2 regions of the Devosia sp. Leaf64 genome follow, and region 2 is predicted to be linked to the other one. Evidence: predicted binding sites of a transcription regulator. Region 2 holds the regulator's gene; the other holds the start of a gene.
The links. The regulator LexA, encoded in region 2, represses DNA repair genes until DNA is damaged. The targets are predictions, from matches to a motif close to TGTTCNNNNTGTGTTCNG.

Region 1 (4,202 bases), on a different contig from region 2:
GCGGCCGGCTCTGGCGCAAGAGCAATCCTTCACTCAGCGAGACTGACCGCACACATTGGGTCCAAAAATTGATGGCCGCGCGACGCGTCGTCGGTCTCGCAAAAAATGATGATGCGGCGCGAAAAGCGGCGCGCGCTGCTGTCGATGAAGCCAAGGTCGCGCTTGGCGAGCGTGGCCCTGTCTGGTGGGACGATGGTGCGCCGGATTACAACCGACATCTCGCGCGCAACACGCCCTATGCCGAATGGTACGCTGCGCTCGGAAACGACACCTGACACTACCACATGCCGCGCATCTTGGCGGCGATGTCGACGACCGCTGGCCGCGCCGGGCCGACGCCTTCGCGGATTGGCGTAACCGGCGGCCATAAGATGTCATCGAAAAATGCGGTCATCGACCGTGGGATGAAGCGGGTGCGTTGCGCATAGAGGTGGCGATCGCCATTCCTCGTCTGCTGGGTCACATAGAAGCGCTGCGGCACGAGCAGATGCAATTCGTCCTTGGCGCGGGTCATGGCGACATAGAGAAGCCGGCGCTCTTCTTCGATCTCATGCGTGGATCCCGTGCCGAGATCGGACGGAATGCAGCCATCGACGACATTGAGAACATGCACCGATTTCCACTCCTGCCCCTTTGCCGAGTGGATGGTCGAGAGAATGAGATAATCCTCGTCGCGCAAGGGCACGCCGGGCTGGTCGCTGGTGGCGTCGGGAGGATCAAGGGTCAGTTCAGTGAGAAACCGGTCGCGGCTCGGATAGCCAGAGGCGATCTGTTCGAGCTGGACGATGTCAGCCGACCGGATAGCTGCATCTTCGTAATTGGCCTCCAGCAGCGGCTCGTACCATTGGCGGATATAAGCCATATCAAGCGGCCAAGAGATTTCGCGCGCCGAAAGCCGGCCGACCATGCTGACGAGATCAAGCCAATGCTGGCCGGCCTTGATAGGCGGCGGAACCTCGGAAAAAGCCCATGCGGGATCGGCATGGGCGGCGATGGCATCAAGGGCTCGGCCAGCCGTTCCCGGCCCGACGCCCGGCATGAGTTGCAGCACGCGAAAACCGGCAACCCGATCTCGCGGGTTTTCAACCCATCGCAAAAGCGCCAGCACGTCCTTCACGTGGGCCGCGTCGAGAAATTTCAACCCGCCGAATTTGACGAAGGGAATGTTACGGCGGGTCAGCTCAATTTCGAGCGGCCCGGAATGGCTCGATGTGCGGAACAGCACGGCCTGTTCCTTGAGCGCAGTGCCCGCCTCGCGCGCCTCCAGAATAGACTTGGCGATATAGCCTACCTGATCGGCCTCATCCTTGACGGTGACGAGGAAAGGCTTGGCCTCGGAGTGCCTTTCGGACCAGAGATTTTTGGTAAAGCGCTCGCTTGCCTGCTCGATCACGGCATTGGCCGCGGCAAGGATCGTTTGGGTGGAGCGATAGTTGCGATCGAGTGTGACGATCTCTGCGGTCGGCGAAAAGGCGCTCGGAAAGTCGAGGATATTGCGCACGGTCGCGGCGCGGAAAGAATAGATCGATTGCGCATCATCGCCGACCACCGTCATGCCGCGCCCGTCCGGACGCAAAGCGAGCAGGATCGAGGACTGTAGCCGGTTGGTGTCCTGATACTCATCGACGAGGATATGGTCGAAAAGGCTCGACATCTGCTCGGCAATCATCGGCTCAGCCATGATCCCGGCCCAATAGAGCAGGAGGTCGTCGTAATCGAGAACATTCTGCTGCTGCTTGGCTTCGACATAGGCGCTGAAAAGCTGACGCAATTCGGCAGACCACATGGCGCACCAGGGAAAGACCGATTTCAAAACCTCGTCGAAGTCGGCCTGCGCATTGACCACACGCGAATAGATAGCAAGGCAGGTGCCCTTGGTCGGAAACCGCGTCTTGGTTTCGCTAAACTGCTGTTCATGACGGACGAGGTTCATGAGATCGGCGGAGTCTTCGCGATCATGGATCGTGAAAGCAGGGTCGAGACCGATCTGATGCGCATATTCGCGCAGCAATCGCGCGCCGATCCCGTGAAAAGTCCCGGCCCAGGTCAGAGCATCAGCGACTGCGCCTTCCCCAATGCCGAGAACACGACCCGCAATGCGCTCGACACGCCGGGCCATTTCGCTGGCGGCGCGGCGCGAAAAGGTCAGCAACAGTATGCGCCTGGGGTCTGCGCCATTGGCTATGAGATGCGCTACGCGGTGCGCCAGTGTATTGGTCTTGCCCGAGCCGGCCCCCGCGATGACCAGCAGTGGGCCGGGCTTTGCTTCCCCAACCCCATGCACAACAGCCGCCCGCTGATTGGTGTTGAGCGCATCAAGATAGGTGGTGTCGGCAAGCACGAATCGATCCCCGCAATAAGCCGACAGGGGATGATATTCTCTTTTTGTTCGCAAGCCTTCCTTGGGCTCACGCCATCACGATATCGACGTGATCGCAGCAACCGGGCTTGTGCATCCTAGTGAGCAATGGTCCGTTATGGCTTCATGCAGCAAGGATCGGTCATGTCCATCAGGAGGATACGGGTCATCGACCTCGAGACATCGGGCGATGCGGCTACGGATGTCTGCGAGATCGGTTGGCAGGATGTGGTGTCCATCGAGGGCGGCCCCTGGCAGGTCAACGACGAGCGCGGCGCGCTTTTCGTCAATCCGGGCCGTCCCATCACACCCGAGACAATGGCGATACACCATATTCTCGATGCCTTCGTCGCCGATGCGCCTTTCTGGCGTGACATAGCCCCGACTGTTTTGCAGCCGCAGGATGGCGTCATCGCTTTGGCGGCGCATCGCGCAGCCTTCGAACAGCGCTATTGCACGCCGCGTTTAACGGGCGGCGCGCCGTGGATCTGCACCTGGAAAAGCGCCTTGCGCGTTTGGCCCAAGCTTGAAGGCTTTTCCAACCAGATGCTGCGGTATCAGCGCATGCCCGAGGGCCTCGTGCACGAGATCGGCCTCCCAGCCCACCGCGCCATGCCGGACGCGTATGTGACGGCGCATCACCTGCGCGATATGCTCAATGAAACTTCAGCCGAACAGTTGATTGCCTGGAGCAAGCTGCCGGGCCTTCTGCCACGGGTGCGTTCCGGTCCGGAACGCGGGAAAGCCTGGGAGCAGATTTCACTCGATGCGCTCGACGAGTTGGCGCGCGACCGCGACATCGACACGCGCTTCAGCGCCGAGCAGGAACTGAAGCGCCGCGGCGAAGCGACGCCGCAAGCGCCAAAGCCTAAGGCGCAGCAAAGTCTTTTCTGAGCGGCCATTGTCTCTATCGCGCGCAGGGGTTCAACCCTTGACCCCTGCCGAGAGCATGATGGCCTGCGTCACGCGCTTTTGGAAGATGAGGTAAAGGACCGCCACAGGCAGACCGGCAACGACGGCCGAGGCCATCAACTTCCCATAGACAATGCCATAGGCATCCTTCACCTGCGTGATACCCACGGGAACGGTCATCGTCGCTTCGCCGGTCGCGGCAAGGAAAGGCCAGAGGAAGGAATTCCAGGCACCGATAAAGGTGATGATCGCCAATGCGGCCGTTACGCCCCAGTTCATCGGCAGATAGATGCGGAACAGGATCTTGAGGTGCCCCGCACTATCCATCTGCGCCGCCTCGCGAAATTCCTTCGGCACGCTATCGAAGAACTGCTTATAGACGATGATCACCACCGGCACGATCAGCTGCGGCAGGATGATACCGGCCCAGGTGTTCAACAGCTTGAACTGCGCCATCAGCACGAAGTGGTTCACGATCAGCGCCTGCATGGGCACCATGAAACAGGCCAGGATCAGCACATAGATCACCCGCCGCCCGGGAAAATCGAGCTGGCTCAGCGCATAGGCGCAACCGGCCGAGGAAACAATCACCAACGCCGTAATGATCAGCGAAGTCACCATCGAGTTGATGTACCAGATGCCGATATTGGTGTTGTTCCAGATGTGGATATAGCTGTCGAACACCACCCGATTGGGGATCAGCGAATTGCTCCCCGAAATCACCTCGCCATCGGGTTTGATCGACGTGATCACTGCCCAATAAATTGGGAAGAACGAGGCGAGCGCGACGAGTAGTGTGATGACAGTCAGGGCCAGCCCGATCATGTCGATGGGGCCATCGCCCCGGCTCCGCGCTGAAACCATGGTGTCGCGGTTGGGAATTGCTTCGGCGCTCATTTCTCACCTCGTGCACGCAAGACCTGGTATTGCA
Region 2 (4,202 bases):
TTTACGCCATACCGGCGCGGCGATCGGCAGGAGCGTTAGCCCCAGCCGATCGATTGTGCTAGACAGCGCGCATCAAGTGATCAGGAGACCCGGGACTAATGGATTTGTGGGATGTCGTCGCCTTCATTATCGAAGCTCTTCTTGTCTTCGTAGTGGCAACGACCCTGTTCGACACCCTGCACTGGCTGCTGCACCGCTGGGAAAATTCCAAGATCCCGCTGCTGCGCACCTTCTCGTCCTGGCACTGGGTCCACCATAAATTCCTCGGTCTCGATATGCAGGTCAATCCGGCCTATGCCCGCCAGAATATCTGGTTTCACGTCCTGCCCGAATATTTGACCTCGATGGCCGCAATCGCGCTGTTCCTCCTCGCGCTGCCTTGGCAGCCCGTGGCCGTCGTTGCCGTCATCCGCACCGTCATGTTCGCGCTGACCCTCCGCGAGGAAGGGCTCGACTACAATCACATGTCGATGGACCGCGTGGGCGGCAAGCAAGGCCTCTTGTGGGTCAACAACAATTACCACGCCATGCACCACGTCTATCCGCACAATTTCTTCTCCTCCTTTGCCAATACCTTTGATCTCCTGGTCGGCACCACCTGCCAGATTGCTGGCCGGCGCTTCCTCATCACCGGCGCAAGCGGCGCCTTCGGCTCGGCCATGGTCAAAGCACTCGAAAAGCGGGGCGGCATTGTCGAAACGGCAAAGTCCGGCGTCGATTTCACCGCCGGAAATTACGCCGCGATGGACGAAAAGCTCGCGCGCGCCGACGTTCTGATCCTTTCGCACGGCGCCAAAACGGACGATTGCTGGAACGCCAATTACGTCACGTTTCGCGACCTGATCGAGCGCTTCACCCTCATGGGCAAGGATAGGCTCCTCGCGCCGGAGGTCTGGGCGCTCGGCTCCGAGGTCGAATTTCACGGCGATATGGGCATGGATGAATTGCGCGATTATTCCAGTTCGAAGCGCGCCTTCGCTGCCCGCGCCCGCCACTATTATCGCTCCGACGACCTCATCTATCGCCACATTGTCCCCTCCTCCTTCACCTCCGCCATGGGCAAGGGCGCGATGTCGGCGGAAACGGCGGTCGGCATCGCTCTCTTCTTCATCACCCGCGGCTTCAAATATGTACCGGTGACCCTTACCGGCCTTGCCGTCCTCAATTTCTTCCGCTTCCGATATGCCAACAATGCCGGCGACGAAGCGCTCGCCGCTGCCGAATAATCCGAGGCTTTGATGACCTACGACCCAACCAATATCTTCGCCAAAATCCTCAAGGGCGAACTGCCTTGCCACAAGGTCTACGAGGACGACACGGCCCTCGTCATGCTCGACATTTTTCCGCAGTCCAAGGGTCACACCCTCGTAATTCCCAAGGCCCCATCGCGTAACCTTCTCGATGCCGATCCCGCGGCCCTTTCGGCGGTGATGCCGCTCGTCCAACGCGTCGCCAAGGCCCTGCAGACTGTAACGAAAGCCGACGGCATCCGCCTCGCCCAGTTCAACGAGGCCCCGGCTGGCCAGACCGTCTTTCATCTCCATTTCCATCTGATCCCTGCCTACGAGGGCACCGCCTTCGGCGCCCATGCCAGCGGCCGTGCTGACGACGCCGAACTCGCCCAACTGGCGAAAGACCTCGCCGCCGTGCTCTAGTCTTGCCGCTGACGCGACGTCTTCCGGCGAAAGCGAGAATCTCTACTGCGCCTCTATTTGGCAAAGATGGGAGACTCTTGCGGAACATAGACGGAACACATATAGTCGTTCCGTATCCGTTCCGATTCTAGGGCTCACCGGCGATGCTGACGCGCAAACAACACGAATTGCTGATGTTCATCCACGAACGGATGAAGGAAAGCGGCATTCCCCCATCCTTCGACGAAATGAAGGATGCGCTGGATTTAGCGTCGAAGTCAGGCATCCATCGGTTAATCACTGCGCTCGAAGAGCGTGGCTTCATCCGCCGCCTGCCCAACCGGGCGAGAGCCCTCGAGGTCGTCAAGCTGCCGGATTCCATGAACCCATCCCTCGGCGGGCGCAAAGCCAAGTTTGAGCCGTCGGTTATCGAAGGCAGCCTCGGAAAAGTCAGCGCGCCACAGCCACGCGGCATCGCCGCGGAGGATTATGCCCGACCGATCTCGATCCCGGTTATGGGGCGCATCGCTGCCGGTACGCCCATCGAGGCGATCCAGACTCATTCCCACACCATTCAGGTCCCGCCTGAAATGCTTGGCGCGGGCGAACACTATGCGTTGGAAGTCCGCGGCGACTCCATGATCGACGCCGGCATTTTCGATGGCGACACGGTCGTTATCAAAAAGCAGGATCAGGCCAGCACCGGCGAAATCATCGTCGCGCTGGTCGATGACGAAGAGGCCACCCTCAAACGCCTCCGGCGCAAGGGCAACACTATCGCACTCGAAGCTGCCAACCCGGCCTACGAGACCCGCATCTTCCCGCCGGATCGCGTAAAAGTTCAAGGCCGCCTCGTCGGCCTCCTCCGCAAATACTAATGCCCGGCGCCGCCACACCCAAAACGGTGATGGCGGCTTATGCCGACCTGATCAACCATCACGACTTTTCATTGCTGGTCCCGCTGATCGATCCCGATGCAGTCTTCTGGTTCAGTTCCGGCAGTTTCACCGGCATCGATGCCATTCGCAGTGCCTTCGAACGAACATGGCAGCGTCTTGAGAACGAGACGTACTGGCTTGAAGACCTCACCTGGATCGCGGACGGCGACACGGCAGCGAGCTGCACCTATCGGTTCTGTTGGCGCGCTGTGGTCGATGGCAAAGACGCCGAAGGATCAGGACGAGGCACCACGGTGCTCGCCAAGCGCGGTGATGCTTGGCGCATCATCCACGAACATCTAAGCTCTTATCCGGATTGAGCGTGACATTCTTTAGTCGCGATCGCGTTTCTACGCCGAGTGCGATTAGCCTGCAGCAGCGGATTTCATATCTCAGCGGTGAAAAGGGCTGTCACTTAGGCAAACTCGATGCGTCCCTCCTCCTACTAATGGCTTCGATCCGGCCGCAGGCAAAATTGCGCCAGTGGCGCAACTTCAGGAGAGAGGGCCATGAGGGCTATGCCCGAATGGCAAACTAGGTGGGGTAAACCCCAAAACCCCAAAATACTTATCCATCTTCTCCCCGCTCCCCAAAACCTCGCCCATACTCTCCCCATTCCGCCAGTCACACGGCTCCCACGCAGGGTCGGGCGGAATGGCCGGTGGATGGGGGCGCCTATCCGGGCGGGGAGTTGAAATACGGCAGCCGCGACCGAAATAACGTTCGCGCCTGATCCCGGACCTGCTGCAAACTCCGGATCCTGTGACGGGCGGCCTTTGGCTCCCAATGTCTAAACAGGTAGAGCCAATGGCCGCCCGTCACCGTGAAAAACCGTCAGCCAAAAAAAAGGCCGGGCGGCACTCTGTGCTGCCCGGCCTGTAACGTTTGTCCTCTCCGCTATCGTCATTGCCCGGCTTGTCCGGGCAATCCATCCGTCTCGAAGATGGACCACCCGGACAAGCCGGGTGGTGACGACCGAAGGATCAAGTGATCAATGATTATCCCTTGGCAGGCCTTCTGTCTGCGCAATCCGCTGGTACTTTTCAGCCGGTTTCAGGATCGCGCCTTCGCCGAGCTGGCCGACGATACCGCGCTGGATTTCCTGCCACGGCGTCTGGTGCTTGGGATACTTGTAGCCGCCTTCAGCCTCGAGCGCCGCGCGACGGGTCGCGATTTCTTCGGCCGAGATCAGGATATCGGCTTCGCCCTTGTTCAGATCGATGCGGACGCGGTCACCAGTCTTGAGGATCGCAAGGTTACCGCCTGCAGCTGCTTCCGGAGACGCATTGAGGATAGAAGGCGAACCCGACGTGCCGGACTGACGGCCGTCACCGATACAAGCGAGCGAATGAATGCCCTTCTTGATGAGGTAGGCTGGCGGCCGCATGTTGACCACTTCAGCCGCACCCGGATAGCCGATCGGACCAGCGCCACGCATGAAGAGCAGCGTGTTTTCATCGATATCGAGCGACGGATCGTCGATCCGGTGGTGATAATCCTCAGGACCATCGAACACCACGGCCTTGCCTTCGAACATGCCAGGATGCTCGGGATTGGCGAGGTAGCGTTCACGGAATTCGGACGAGATCACGCTGGTCTTCATGATCGCGCTGTCAAAGAGATTGCCGCG

Region 1: ASE94_RS16000 (ATP-dependent helicase) is a predicted target of LexA. The motif match lies at 2,376-2,393, and genes of this name have one in related genera.

Annotation. Positions count from the first base shown of each region.
Region 1 is NZ_LMLO01000021.1:638,690-642,891, reverse strand. It holds gene ASE94_RS16005 (hypothetical protein) at 1-275, shown strand, start outside; gene ASE94_RS16000 (ATP-dependent helicase) at 278-2,341, opposite strand; gene ASE94_RS15995 (exonuclease domain-containing protein) at 2,504-3,253, shown strand; gene ASE94_RS15990 (carbohydrate ABC transporter permease) at 3,284-4,096, opposite strand; gene ASE94_RS15985 (sugar ABC transporter permease) at 4,165-4,202, opposite strand, start outside.
Region 2 is NZ_LMLO01000018.1:230,191-234,392, forward strand. It holds gene ASE94_RS10280 (GNAT family N-acetyltransferase) at 1-39, shown strand, start outside; gene ASE94_RS10285 (hypothetical protein) at 99-1,226, shown strand; gene ASE94_RS10290 (HIT family protein) at 1,236-1,655, shown strand; gene lexA (transcriptional repressor LexA) at 1,799-2,512, shown strand; gene ASE94_RS10300 (nuclear transport factor 2 family protein) at 2,512-2,892, shown strand; gene ASE94_RS10305 (IlvD/Edd family dehydratase) at 3,564-4,202, opposite strand, start outside.